Regions from separate parts of the Ruegeria sp. YS9 genome, predicted to be linked through region 1. Evidence: riboswitches for the same ligand, from Rfam matches in the RefSeq annotation. Region 1 holds a riboswitch; each other region holds the start of a gene.
The links. A riboswitch is a leader RNA that binds a small molecule or an ion and turns the genes downstream of it on or off. The one in region 1 is predicted to bind cobalamin.

Region 2: linked by a shared signal. The riboswitch ahead of NOR97_RS17550 (DUF4198 domain-containing protein) and the one ahead of NOR97_RS18665 (DUF1636 domain-containing protein) in region 1 are both predicted to bind cobalamin.
Region 3: linked by a shared signal. The riboswitch ahead of NOR97_RS20220 (energy-coupling factor ABC transporter permease) and the one ahead of NOR97_RS18665 (DUF1636 domain-containing protein) in region 1 are both predicted to bind cobalamin.

What each region holds. Positions count from the first base shown of each region.
Region 1 covers NZ_CP102410.1:519,140-523,609, forward strand. Annotated here, with positions in the region: gene NOR97_RS18650 (glucokinase) at 1-144, shown strand, start outside; gene NOR97_RS18655 (carbohydrate kinase) at 185-1,111, shown strand; gene NOR97_RS18660 (D-lyxose/D-mannose family sugar isomerase) at 1,128-1,793, shown strand; cobalamin riboswitch at 1,893-2,090, shown strand; gene NOR97_RS18665 (DUF1636 domain-containing protein) at 2,187-2,543, shown strand; gene NOR97_RS18670 (ABC transporter ATP-binding protein) at 2,540-3,313, shown strand; gene NOR97_RS18675 (ABC transporter substrate-binding protein) at 3,330-4,280, shown strand; gene NOR97_RS18680 (iron ABC transporter permease) at 4,282-4,470, shown strand, end outside.
Region 2 covers NZ_CP102410.1:262,499-266,968, forward strand. Annotated here, with positions in the region: gene NOR97_RS17540 (sugar ABC transporter substrate-binding protein) at 1-39, opposite strand, end outside; gene NOR97_RS17545 (ROK family transcriptional regulator) at 292-1,416, shown strand; cobalamin riboswitch at 1,541-1,740, shown strand; gene NOR97_RS17550 (DUF4198 domain-containing protein) at 1,871-2,656, shown strand; gene cbiM (cobalt transporter CbiM) at 2,663-3,274, shown strand; gene NOR97_RS17560 (cobalt ABC transporter permease) at 3,271-3,846, shown strand; gene cbiQ (cobalt ECF transporter T component CbiQ) at 3,846-4,470, shown strand, end outside.
Region 3 covers NZ_CP102411.1:96,935-101,404, forward strand. Annotated here, with positions in the region: gene NOR97_RS20205 (cation-translocating P-type ATPase) at 1-988, opposite strand, end outside; gene NOR97_RS20210 (hypothetical protein) at 1,177-1,449, shown strand; gene NOR97_RS20215 (L,D-transpeptidase) at 1,492-2,154, opposite strand; cobalamin riboswitch at 2,370-2,583, shown strand; gene NOR97_RS20220 (energy-coupling factor ABC transporter permease) at 2,659-3,342, shown strand; gene NOR97_RS20225 (transglutaminase-like cysteine peptidase) at 3,448-4,071, opposite strand; gene NOR97_RS20230 (MerR family transcriptional regulator) at 4,419-4,470, opposite strand, start outside.

The DNA.
Region 1 (4,470 bases):
TTCGGTGACACCTTCAAGGATGCGTTCAACGGCGGCGGTCGCTTCAGCGATTTGCGCCGTTCCCTGAACCTTTACGTGTCTGAACAGGCAGAGTTCGGGATCATCGGCGCAAACAACTTCTGCAAGAACGCGCTGCGACAGTAACCAGCCAAACCGAAATTTCTATTCCGAGAAGGACCAAGACATGATCCTGTGCTGTGGTGAAGCGCTGATAGATATGATCTCAGAACCGACCGTGTCGGGTGCACTGGGCTTTGTGCCACATACCGGTGGTGCAGTTCTGAACACAGCCGTCGCGATGGGACGTCTGGGTGTTCCGGTTGGGATGCTGACAGGTTTGTCATCGGACATGTTCGGCCAGCAATTGATCGATGCGCTGAAAGCCAGTCATGTGGACACGACACATGTGATCATCTCGGACCGTCCTACCACGCTTGCCTTTGTGCAGCTCTCGGAAGGGCACGCGACTTACAGCTTTGTTGATGAAAACACCGCGGGCCGGATGTTGCTGCCAGAAGACATGCCCGATCAGCTTCCTGCTGTCTCAGCCCTGTATCTCGGCGGAATCAGCCTTGCCTGTGAACCTTGCGCAGATGCCTATGCCGCCCTTCTGGACCGCCACGGTTCCGACCGGGCGGTGATGCTGGATCCGAATATCCGCCCGGGTTTCATCAAGGATCAAACCCGGTTCAGAGCGCGTTTGAACCGCATGATCTCACAAGCGGATATCGTCAAGGTTTCAGACGAGGACCTGGACTGGATCATTCCGGGCGCTGAATCCGAAGACGCGAAGGCGTCTGTGCTGTTGCAGGCGGGTCCTTCCGTTGTCATCGTCACGCGTGGCAGCGACGGGGCGCACGGCTATCTGGCGGATGGTTCCGAAGTCTCGGTTCCTGTGAAGCCCGTTGAAGTGGTCGACACGATCGGCGCAGGTGACACGTTCAACGCCGGCGTCCTGACCGGTCTCAGCCGTGCAGGGCATCTGACCAAATCAGGTCTGCGCGGATTGACGGCTGAAAGCCTGCAAGCAGCCATGGAGCTGGGCGCTGACGTGGCGGCCGTGACCGTTTCCCGAGCCGGGGCGGAACCCCCCTGGGCGCACGAGCTTTGACCTGCGGGATGGCATGATGAAACGATCCGAAATCAACCGTATCAAGACCCAGGCACAAGCATTCATTCAGTCCTTCGGTGCCGTGTTGCCACCCTTTGCGGATTGGTCGCCCGAGAAAATGCGCAGCCCTCTGGCGGAAACGATCCGCGGCCGCGGGCTGGGATGGGACATAACCGATTACGCACAAGGCCGTTTCGACGAACTTGGACTGTTTCTGTTCACTCTGCGCAATGGCGAGGCGAAGGATCTGAAATCCGGGCGCGGGATGCTCTATGCGGAGAAACTACTGATCTCGAAAGACAATCAGCTTTCTCCGATGCACCGGCATATCGTCAAGGCAGAAGACATCATAAACCGGGGCGGCGGCGACCTCGTTCTGGAAATCCATGCCTCGGATCCAAACGGTGGCGTCGACCGCGACAACCCGGTGACGGTCCCAAGCGATGCCTGCCCTGTAACCTTGCAACCCGGAGAACACTTGCGGCTGAAGCCGGGGCAAAGCGTAACTTTGATGCCCGGCATCTGGCACGCTTTCTGGGCCGAGCGCGGCGATTGCCTTATTGGCGAGGTATCGACCGTGAATGACGACCGTACGGACAATGTGTTCGAAGAGCCGATCCCACGGTTTTCGAAGGTCGAGGAAGATACCGATCCGGATTTTCTTCTTGTATCAGACTATTGACACCGTTCGGTCCGGGCTGGCGCAGCAGGATCGCTGGCTCAACTGTTGCAATTCCATCCACCACCCTTTCGCCTGCCGCTTGACAAGTCTGGCATAGCCGGACTAGCTGAGCGGGATGGTTCCGTAAGGGATGAAAATGGGAACACGGTGCGGCGCTGGAATGTGCCAAGTCCGTGACTGCCCCCGCAACTGTAAGCGGAGAGCGACGCCACTTCACCACTGACCCGTATGGGTTGGGAAGGTGGGCCGAGCCTTGACCCGCAAGTCAGGAGACCTGCCATCGCATGGTAACCAACCCGGGGCGGGGCGTCCCCGAAGGAGGCTTGATGGCGCGTTTGCGTAATATCTGGGTATGTGCCCTCTGTCTGCATCTGGCAAACGACGGAGACGGCAATGACCTGCTATTCTGATCACTACGTTCTGATCTGTTCAACATGTCAGGGGACGATGCCTGCCGAGGCTGCGCAAGACGCGCTGGATGCTCAGCTGCCTGACGGTTTTGAAACCCGAATGGTGGCCTGTATGGCAGGTTGTGAACGGGCCATGACCGTCGGATTTCAGGCCGCAGGCAAAGCGCAGTACCTGTTCGGCGACATTAAGACATCACACGACCTGGATGCCCTGGTCGAATTCGCGACCCAGTTCGGCGACAGCGACGATGGCTGGACCAGCGCTTCGGACCGCCCTCCTGCCCTTTTCGCAAAGACCCTGTCGCGAATACCCGCTTTGCCATCCCGAGGGACATCATGAGCTTTCTGGTTGCCGAGGATCTGGAGTACTACGCGCTCAATGGTGATATCCTGTTGCAGGATGTATCCTTTCGTCTGGAAGAAGGATCAATTCTGGCAATCGCCGGGCCGAACGGCGCCGGTAAGACCACTCTATTGAAACTGCTGTGCGGGATTGAACGGATTGCCTTGGGTGATGTTTGGATAGAAGGCCAAAGCCTTCGTACCCTGTCCGCCCGCCAACGCGCCCGCTCCATTGCTGTGGTCGGACAGCAGGAAATGCCCGACGGACGGATGCGCCTGCAAGACTACGTTGCGCTGGGACAAATCCCGATTCAGGGCGAACGTTCGGTGGCTCAGCACAAGGCTGATCTTGAACGGGTGCTGACGACGACCGAGCTGTCGCATTTTGCCAACAAGACGATGGGTCAACTGTCGGGCGGAGAACGTCAGCGCGCACATATCGCGCGCGCGCTGGCCCAGAATCCGTCGTTGCTGTTTCTGGACGAGCCAACCAACCATCTGGACCCCGATGCCAAGGGGCACATGCTGTCTCTGGTCGCTGATCTGGGGGTAACGGTCGTCATGATCGTCCATGATCTGGTCATGATCCCGGAATTCGCCAGCCATGTGGCGTTGATGAAAGCCACGCGTCTGACAGGGTTCGGGCCTGTTGGCGAAGTTCTGACCCCAGACCGGGTGCGTGAGACATTCGGCGTGGATTATCTGTGCTTTCAGCACGAAGGCCGCATGATCCCCGCACTGGATATCCGAAAACGGAAACTGTCATAATAACAGGAGCTTACATATGATGCAGAAACTCTGGCCAGTGGTCGTCTTCGCTGGCTTGGCAAGTGGGGTGGCAGCAGAGGGCGTCACCGTGGACAATTGCGGCGAACCGCTGGCTTTTGACTCGGCGCCGGAACGTCTGGTCGTGCATGACATGAACATGACGGATATGGCCTTTGCGCTCGGCCTTCAGGACAAGATCGTGGGGCTTACCGGAATTACCGGCTGGTACAAAACAAGCCCTGATTTTGATGCTCAGCGTGGCGATATCCCAGAGCTTGCCCCCAAATACCCGACCATTGAAAACCTTGTGGCCGTCGAACCCGATCTGTTTTTTGCCGGTTGGTACTATGGCATGAAACCCGGCGGTGACGTCACGCCCGACACGCTGGAACCCTTTGGTATCAAGACCATGATCCTGTCCGAAAGCTGCGTGCATCTGGACAAGGATCGCCCCGAGGCCAGCATGAACCTGTTGTTTGATGACGTTCTGCGTCTGGGCACGGTCATGCAGGTCGAGGACAAGGCCGAGGCGCTGGTTGCCCGCTGGAAGGACCAACTGTCCGCCATCGAAGCAAAAACAGCCGATCTGGCAAAGCCCCGCGTGTTCCTGCTGGACGGGCCGGCCGATGCTCCGTTTACCGCCGGCAAGTTCGCCATTCCCGATGCAATGATCGCAGCCGCGGGTGGCGAGAGCGTGACGCATGATCTGGATACCAGCTGGGGCCGCACGTCGTGGGAGGCCGTCGCCGCGGCCAACCCGGAATTTCTGGTGCTGCTCGACTATCAGTCCGGCAACGGCGCAGAGGACACTTTCCAGTTCCTCAAGGATCACCCGGTGATGTCACAAACGGACGCGGTAAAGAACGAGCGCTGGATTGGCCTGCGTTACGAGGAACTGACGCCCGGTCCGGCAAATATCGAGGCGATCGAGAAGATGGCGAAGGCGATGCACCCGGAGATCAACTGATATGGTCCAATTGGGCCGTTTGATTTTGCTGGGGGCGGTTGTTCTGACCGCCCTTTTGCTGTTGTCCATCGTCTACGGGACCACCCCAATCCCCGTGCGCGAAGTTTTTTCAGCCATCGGCCTTGGAACCGGTCTGGTGGACGGAGACATGTCGCCTTTGCACCGGATCGTCTTCGACCTTCGCCTGCCC
Region 2 (4,470 bases), 260 kb from region 1:
CCCGAGCGCAGCTGCACCCGCAAGTTTTGCAAGTTTCATCGATTATCCTCCCAGTTTTTCCTATGCCGAGTAGGGCACGAGGGCGATCAGGCAAAAATCCTGATCCCATAAGAAACAATCACAAGAATCGAAATTTGAGTCAATAAATAAATCACTCTTAATTATTATTGACAGGGCGGGCGGGCTTTCCCATCCTTCAGCAGGAAAGGGGTGGTCGTGCCGGAAAAATCATCACGGAAAAATTCGATTGGTTCACAGGGGTCAGTGGTGCGCGGAACCAATCAAAGCGGCATGCGGGCCCGCAACGAACGGCTGGTGTTGTCGCTTGTCCGACGTCATCAGGCCCTTGCGAAGTCCGAACTCGCGCGCATGACGGGACTGTCGGCACAAACGGTTTCCGTCATCATGCGTCAATTGGAAAAGGATGGGTTGCTTCTGCGCGGTGAACCGGTCCGCGGGAAAGTCGGGCAACCTTCCGTTCCCATGCGTCTCAACCCGGATGGTGCGTTTTTCTTTGGGCTCAAGGTCGGGCGCCGCAGTACCGAGCTGGTTTTGACTGACTTTGTGGGAAACGTGCGGCAACGCAAGCGGCGAACCTATGACTATCCAACGCCGAAAGCCACTTTGGAGTTTTCCACGCAGAGTCTGGGCAAAATGATGTCATCCATGTCGCCCGAGGCCAAAGGCAGGATTGCGGGTCTTGGAATTGCCATGCCGTTCTACCTGTGGGACTGGGCCCAGGCCCTTCAGGTTCCTCAGGAAGAAATGGACCCGTGGCGCGTATCAGACCTGAAGGCTGACCTGGCTGGTCGCCTCGATATGCCGGTTTTTCTGCAAAATGACGCAACGGCGGCTTGTGGTGCGGAACTGGTATTCGGTCCGGCCGATGGACCAAGGGATTTTCTGTATTTCTATATCGGGTTTTTCATTGGCGGCGGTGTGGTTCTCAATGGCGCGATCTTTTCGGGGCGTGGAAACTCGGGGGCGATCGGCCCCCTGCCTGTGCCGGATGGTACGGGCGGTGTCAGGCCGCTTATCGACGTGGCCAGCCTTTATGTGCTCGAGCGTGCGATCACGACAGCAGGGGCGACCTCGCAGTCTTTATGGGAAACGACCGAACGTTGGGATGTGCCAAATGTTCAACTGGAAAACTGGTTGAAACGGACGGCGAGCGGGATTGCCCATGCGATTGTCTCATCCTGTAGCCTGATAGATTTCGAATGCGTGAAGATTGACGGCTGGATGCCGCAGGACATCAAGGCGCGTTTGGTTGAAATGGTCGAAGACAAACTGTCCAAGCTGAACCTGACCGGTCTTGAGCGCCCCGTGGTGCTGGAAGGGACCGTGGGCCCGGAAGCACGCTCACTGGGCGCGGCAAGCCTGCCGTTGTCGGAACGGTATCTTTCAGAAGCTTAGGCATGAAATCATCCTGCTGCCTTGGATTTTTCACGAAGTCGATTTACCCGCCCGAACTGCCGAATTCAGCATTTTTTCGACGGCCACGGCACATTTTCGTTGACCGAGGGCTGAGTTGTCTGGCAAGCCGCTCGGCATGTCCGGTTCCGGGGCTTGCTCTGGAATCAATAGGGAATGCGGTGCGGGCTCAGGCCCAATTCCGCAACTGCACCCGCAACTGTAAGCGGCGAGCAGGGCTGAAACGCCACTGGGGTTTGCCCGGGAAGGCCAGTCCAACGCTTTGACCCGCAAGTCAGGATACCTGCCGGACATGTGCCCTCTAACGGGCACTCCTAATCGGCGACGGGATGTGCGTCGGACCAGGATGCCTGAAAGGGTAATTTGGCGTCGAATGTCCCGTGGTCAAAACGAATTTCGCGCCGGGATTGGCGCGACGGGACAAGGACGACTGTTCATGAAAACGCTGCTCAGTGCAGCCGCTGCCGTGATGGCACTTCCTGCCATGGCAAATGCGCATTTCCTTTTGGAATACACCACCGACACCATGATCGAGAAACCGGGTGATGTGCCGGTCAAGCTGGTTTTCTGGCATCCGTTCGAAAACGGCCATGTCATGGATCTGGAAAAGCCGCAGGAATTCTATGTGATCCACAACGGTGAAAAGACCGATTTGCTGGATACGCTGGAACCTATCCGGTTCACCGGCGGGCAAAACGAGGGCGCGGCGTTCAAAGGCAGTGTCCCGGTCAAACGGTCGGGTGACTATGTGCTGGTGACGGTTCCTCAGCCTTACTATGAGGAATCCGAAGACATCTATATCCAACAGCTCACCAAAGCCTTCCTGAACCGCAACGAATTACCGACCGACTGGATGAATCCCGTGGGTCTGCCGACCGAGATTATCCCGCTGAACAAGCCGACCAACATCATCGCGGGTTCAACCTTCACGGGCCGTGTGCTGGCTGATGGTCAGCCGGTTGCGGGGGCCGAGATCGAGATCGAATACATGGCCGCCGAACCCGACATGGACAGCGCGGCCGCTTCTGCACCGAAAGTGTCCCCTATGCCGGGTGGTGCGGTGGTCGCCATATCTGACGACAACGGGTATTTTTCGTTCGGCGTTCCAAAAGCCGGCTACTGGGGTTTCGCAGCACTTGGTTCCGGTCCGGCAACCGAACATGAGGGCAAAGAACTCAGCCAGGATGCGGTGATCTGGATTCGCGCCTGGGATCTGGAGTAACCCCGAATGCACATCGTCGACGGAGCCCTTTCCAACCCGGTTGTTGTTGGCGGCGCCATAGCGGCCGCGGGCGGGATCGCCATGGGTCTCAGGTCTCTGGATCTTGATCGCATCCCCACTGCCGGTGTGCTGTCAGCCAGTTTCTTCGTAGCATCGTTGATCCACGTACCCATTGGTCCGTCGTCGGTCCATTTGATCCTCAACGGCATGGCCGGGCTGCTGCTTGGTTGGGCCGCATTCCCGGCTTTGTTCGTCGGGCTTTTGTTACAGGCGGTCTTTTTCGGCTTTGGCGGGTTGACGGTGCTGGGGATCAACACCGTCAATATCGCCCTGCCCGCGGTGGTGGCCGGAATGCTGTTCGGTCGTCTGATCGCGCGCGGGACACCTTTGCATGGTGCGATTTGGGGTGGTGTCGGCGGCGCATTTGCAATTGCGGCGACAACCGGCATGGTCGCGATTTCCCTGGCGCTGTCGGGGGATGAGTTCCTGCCCGCTGCCAAGCTTGTTTTCTTCGCCCATATTCCAGTCATGGCCATCGAGGCGATTTTGACCGGGTTCGCCGTCTTGTTGGCGCGCAAGGTCAAGCCCGAACTGTTTTTCAGAGGAGCAACCACATGAAACATCTGGTTGTCATACTGGCTGTGTGCTGTGCGCCCGTGCCTGCCCTGGCGCACAAGGTCATAGCCGGCGTTTTCGAGTCGGGAGACGTGATCGAGGGCGAGATCGGCTTTTCCAACGGTGATATGGCAAGCGGGACCGAGGTCATTGTCACCGGCCCGGACGGGGCCGAGCTGGGTCGATCGGTCACGGATGCGGACGGTTTCTTTGTCTACACGCCGACCTCGGCCGTGGCGCACACCTTCTTTGCTGACCTTGGCGCCGGGCATGTGGCCGAAGTCACGATGTCTGCCGAAGATGTCGCGCGGGTTCTGGGTGTTGCCGTGGCAGAAACCGGAGACTCGTCTTCGGCTGCTTTGACACCGGCCAGCGGTTCGGCGGCTTCTCTCAGCGTCGAAGAACAGCAGGTTATCGCCAAAGCCGTGCGTGATGAATTGCGCCCGCTCAGGCGCGAGATTGCGGCCTATCGCGAACAGAATGACCTGCAAACCATCCTTGGCGGGATCGGGTACATCGTTGGTCTGTTCGGTCTGGGCTTTTACATGGCGGCCCGCCGCAAGCTGGCGTCCTGATGGCACACGTTCTGGGGCACCAAGAAAAAACACTGGCCGAAGCCGGTGACGGGCCGGACGGTCTGATCAGCCAGCTGGATCCCCGGATGCGTATCGTCATGGCGGTTGCTTTTGCTGTCGTGACCGTGGCGCTGTCATCCCTCGGCGCGCTTTGCGTGGCGCTGACAGTGTCGCTTTCGCTTCTGATAGTTTCCCGTCTGCCGTGGCGAAAGACGTTGAAGCGAATGGCCATGATGGATGGGTTCATCCTGTTCATGCTGGTCCTGCTGCCCTTTTCCATGCCCGGAGCCCCGATGTTCACGCTTTGGGGATTCCCCGCAAGCTGGCAGGGTTTCTGGAAAGCGGTCGAGATTGCTTTGACCGCCAATGCCGTGATCCTGTCCCTGATGGTTTTGGTCGGCACGATGGAGCCAGTCACTCTGGGTCACGCCTTGCATCGTCTGCGGTGCCCGGAAAAGCTGGTTTACCTGCTGATGTTCACGATCCGGTATATCGAGGTGTTGCGGGAAGAATACCTGCGCTTGCGCGCCGCCATGAAGGTGCGCGGTTTTCGGCCAGCAACAAACTGGCACACATATCGCAGCTTTGGCTACCTTGTGGGCATGATGCTTGTGCGCGCGATCG
Region 3 (4,470 bases), on a different replicon from region 1:
GTATTTTGAGGGTGCCTTCACCATTGATTGTGCCGGCATAGACCTCATCATCCAGCTCTTTGGGAATCAACGCGCTTTCACCTGTGATTGGAGCCTGGTCAACGGCACCGGCCCCTTCGATGACTTCCCCGTCAAGTGGAATGCGATCCCCACCCCGAACGATGAAGCTGTCACCGACAAAGACATCCGCCGCCGGGACCGTTGCCTCTGAGCCGTCAGCACGAACCAGCCGAACCGTCGGGGGGGCCAGATCAAGCAGCGCGGATACCGCGTTCCGAGCCCGTCCGACACTCCAGCTTTCCAGATAAAGCGAGAGCGAAAAGAAGAATGCCACCGTTGCCGCTTCGAAGAACTCGCCCAAAGCGATAGCGCCACAGACGGCAACCACCATCAGCAGGTTCATATCCGGTGAAAGGCGTCGCGCCGAAGACCAGGCCTTGGGCGCCACCAGCCAGACGCCAAACAAGATCGCGACCGCGAACAAAGCTGCCTCGGGCAAAGGCATCGGAACCTCACCATGTCCCGAAAACAGCCCGAGCGCACCGCCCATGCCTGTTTCGAAAATGTGCCAGCCAAAACCCGCTGCCCAAAACCCTCCGCTGAGGATGGTGAACCGCCGCTGACGTGCAATATGCGCCGCCTGGTCCTGAGCGGCATTTCCGTCATCCCATGGTTTGGCGGTCATACCAGTACTGGCAACCAGCAGCATGACATCTTCGTCAGACATCTTGGCAGCACTTTCAAGAAGCGTCATTCGACCGTTGATGACATCAAAAGCGAGATGCTCTTCACCACCAACTTTCGGGCCGATAACCCGGTTCAGGATCGCAACCTCTTCGGCGCAATCAAGGCCAGAGACCTGAAAGCTTCTGCCACCTTCGGGAATCGGACCGACGGGCGCGATGTCACCACACCCGCTACTGCCGCACGCGTTGTGACCTTGTCTATTTTCGTGGTCATGGTCGTGGTTGTGGGTATCGGATGACATAGTTAGACCTCAAGAATCTCTGCGGTCCTTTGCAAATAGTTCCTACAGCAACTAGAGCTTCAATACCTTTTTCAATTTTTTTTCAATCCGGTTCGTTGCCCGCGATATTGATGCTTCATTCCTTCTTGCGGGCTGGCCGCGTGAATGCAATCTAGTCGCAGAAGACGTAAAAAATTTGGAACAGGTCAATGCAGAAACGGATCGCAATTACCATCACGTTAGTCTCGATTACTGCCGGTTGCTCAGCCCAGTTCACAGGGGGCAAAAGCAAAGCATTCGAACCAGGTAACCTGCCAGATTCGGTCGTTGCACTGGCAGGGCCGGGGCAGGATCTGGCTACGGCACGCCTTTTACCAGATGACAATTGCTTCTGGTATGAGCACAGCGGACCTGTCGAGACGACATTGGTACCATTGCGCGCGACGAATGGCGCTCCGATCTGCGCCGCGCGCGACGCCTGATAAAAAAAGAGGGCAGCGACGTCCACCTACGCTGCCCAAAATTTATGAGCGGGCTGTGACGCTATCTTCGGCCGAGTATAAGTATGCGGTCGAGCCGATTTTTACATGTGGGTAGAGATCATTGATATGGGCCATGATCATTCTAACACATCCAGAACTTGCGCGACCACCGATGCTTCTGGGCTGAGGTGTACCGTGGATTCTGAGATAAGTATCTCGATCCCCAACGTATAGATAAAGGGCTCGAGAGCCGAGAGCATTACTTGGCCCGGGTTCCATGCCATCCCGAAATTCCGCGTATTCGGGGTTGCGCTCGATCATTGAAGCCGTTGGTGTCCAATGTGGCCACTCGACCTTGCGCCGGATAGCATAGGTACCGGGCTCGTAAAGGTTCCCACGCGCGATCGCTACGCCATAGCGCATTGCTGTCCCGCCTTCCTCGATATGGTAAAGATAGCGCGCGACGGCATCGACATGGATGTCACCAGGAACCAAACCATCATTTGCTACGACACGTCGTGGTAAAAAACGGTCATGAACGCCCCATGGATTTGAGGTCGCTGGATCGTAATCAAATGGCGTGACCTGGCTGTCCCAATAGGTCTTTTGCGACGAGGTTGGCCATGTTTTGGCGATCAATGGACTGGCCGCAGACGCGGAGAACAGCGCAGTGGTTGATTGAATGAAATGGCGCCTTGTCAGCATAGATCTCGTCCTGGTTCACAAGTTTAATGTATTTGCATCGCATTTTCGCGATCAAATTCGAGTCTTAAAGCCTCTAGCAGCTAGAGCTTCAAGAGGCTTCAGGTAACACTTGGTTTACCTAGTCGACCATGTCGCCGGTTGCGTGAACCCTACTTCGGTCGAGTCTACTTCGGACTAGGTCGCAAAGACAATTGACAGAAACGAAGCCGCCATTGTAGCGGTGAATTGTTTTCGGTTCCTGATGGCGGAAGCCAAAAGGATTAAATGGGAATACGGTTCGGTGTTTTTAACGGCGCCAATTCCGTAACTGCCCCCGCAACTGTGAGCGGAGAGCGATGCCAAGACACCACTGGTTCGTAATGGAACCGGGAAGGTTGGCGGAGCGAGCACCCGCGAGTCAGGAGACCTGCCGTAAAACGCCGGGCTATGCCCAGACTGTATCTGTCGGCCTTACGGCCGATTCAACCTGACAAGCCGCCGGGTGAGGCGGTAGGGAGAAATAAAATGCACATCGAACCGGGCATCGTGAATGGTGCCAAAATCGCGCTTTCCTATGTTACCGCCGCAGGCGCGGCTACTTACGCAGCGAAAGAAACGTTTTCCACATTGCGTGCGAATGGACCTGCATCTTTTGTCATGCGCTCGGTGCTCGCCACCGTTGGTGTCTTCCTTTTCTTTGAAGTCCTGCCACACTTCCCGGTTGGTGTCTCTGAAGTCCACTTCATTCTGGGGTCGACGCTGTTCCTGCTTCTCGGTGCTGCACCCGCGGCTTTTGGATTGGCAGCCGGTCTGCTGATTCAGGGGGTGTTTTTTGCCCCGTTCGATCTTCCGCAGTACTTCATCAACCTAACCACTCTGCTGGTGCCGCTATTTGCGCTACAAGCATTGGCCAGCCGCATCATTGCACCCGGTACAGCATATGTTGACCTCAAATATGGCCAAGCTCTTGCCCTGAGTGCGATGTATCAGGGGGGAGTAGTCGCATGGGTTGCGTTCTGGGCTTTCTACGGCCAGGGATTTGGTGCTGAAACTATGGCGTCGGTTCTGTCCTTTGGCGGTGCCTATATGCTGGTAATAGTCATCGAGCCGATTGCTGATCTAGCAGTGCTTGCGGCAGCCAAGGCGATGCGCGGTTTGAACAGCACAGGTCTGGTGACTCCGCGCTTGTACAACGCTGCGGAAGCTTGACCAAAGTTTGAAGCGGTGCCCTAAACTGGGGTTGCCGCGAAACAACTGGTAGTCGCAGGACCAAAGCTTATCGTGGCGCGTCTCGAGGGCGCGCCACATTTGCTTTTAGCCGCTAAAAACCTGCACCCAACGGTCAGGGTGTAGTGGGTCCTGTATTCTTAGGAATAGATACCTGGTTTCCTTCCACGTTTTGATCCTGTTGGTAACATTGTCCAGAACCAAGTCGCCTTCACTCGAGCGATAGACAAGAACAGCATGGCCATTGCGATTGGTGTCCAAGACAGTCGCAATTAGTAGCTTCGTAGGATCCAAACCATTCTGCACAAGTTCAAACTTCTTTTGCAAAGCGAAGTCTTCGCAATCTCCTGACCCTTGCGTCGGCAGTGTCCAGTACTCCTTTGTCCCATATTGGCTTTGATCCGAAACGGCACGAATCCTTCGATTGACGCGCGTGTTGATCGTTTTAACGATCTGATTTTCTTGCGCCACGGAGAGACCAGAACTACGAGCGCTCGCGCACGCCCACGAATAATCTTTGCATAGTGTTTTGGCACCCGATGGCGCTTCAATCTTTCTATCAAGACCGATCGAGGGAAGCTCAGATGCTTGCGACGCAGCGGCAGACACAAAAAAGCTGCATATAAAACAGACCATTGGGAGATAACCCAGCAGGTTTTTCGATAACACTCCCTGAACTAAAGTGGGATTTGTCATATCTGCCTTCTCCATGCTCGTTCCTCTAAAGTATCCAAACTTCCCCGGCCAATGTGTTTTATTCCAAGCCTTCATGTGCTTAGGGGAATTGCAACAGCTTCTTAGCCTCTAGGGGTAAAGCGGCAAAAATTTGCAGATTCTTTGGTATTTCTTCCTTAGTTGACAGCATCAGAGCATCCACGCCATCACCAGCCCGGCATAGCTAACAGAGCGAATTAGAGGGTAAGCTGATCGCAATTCTCTCATTCAACAAAAATACAACAGAGATCGGCCGTCATCGCTGAGGGTTACGGAATACCGGGACAATGAAGCCGCTCCTCCGCAAGCTGAGATAGCCAGTTTCGGTTTTCCAGGCGCTGCAATTAGTGGCCGCTAATGACATCTTTGACGAAAGGCTCGTTGAGCAACGCCGTT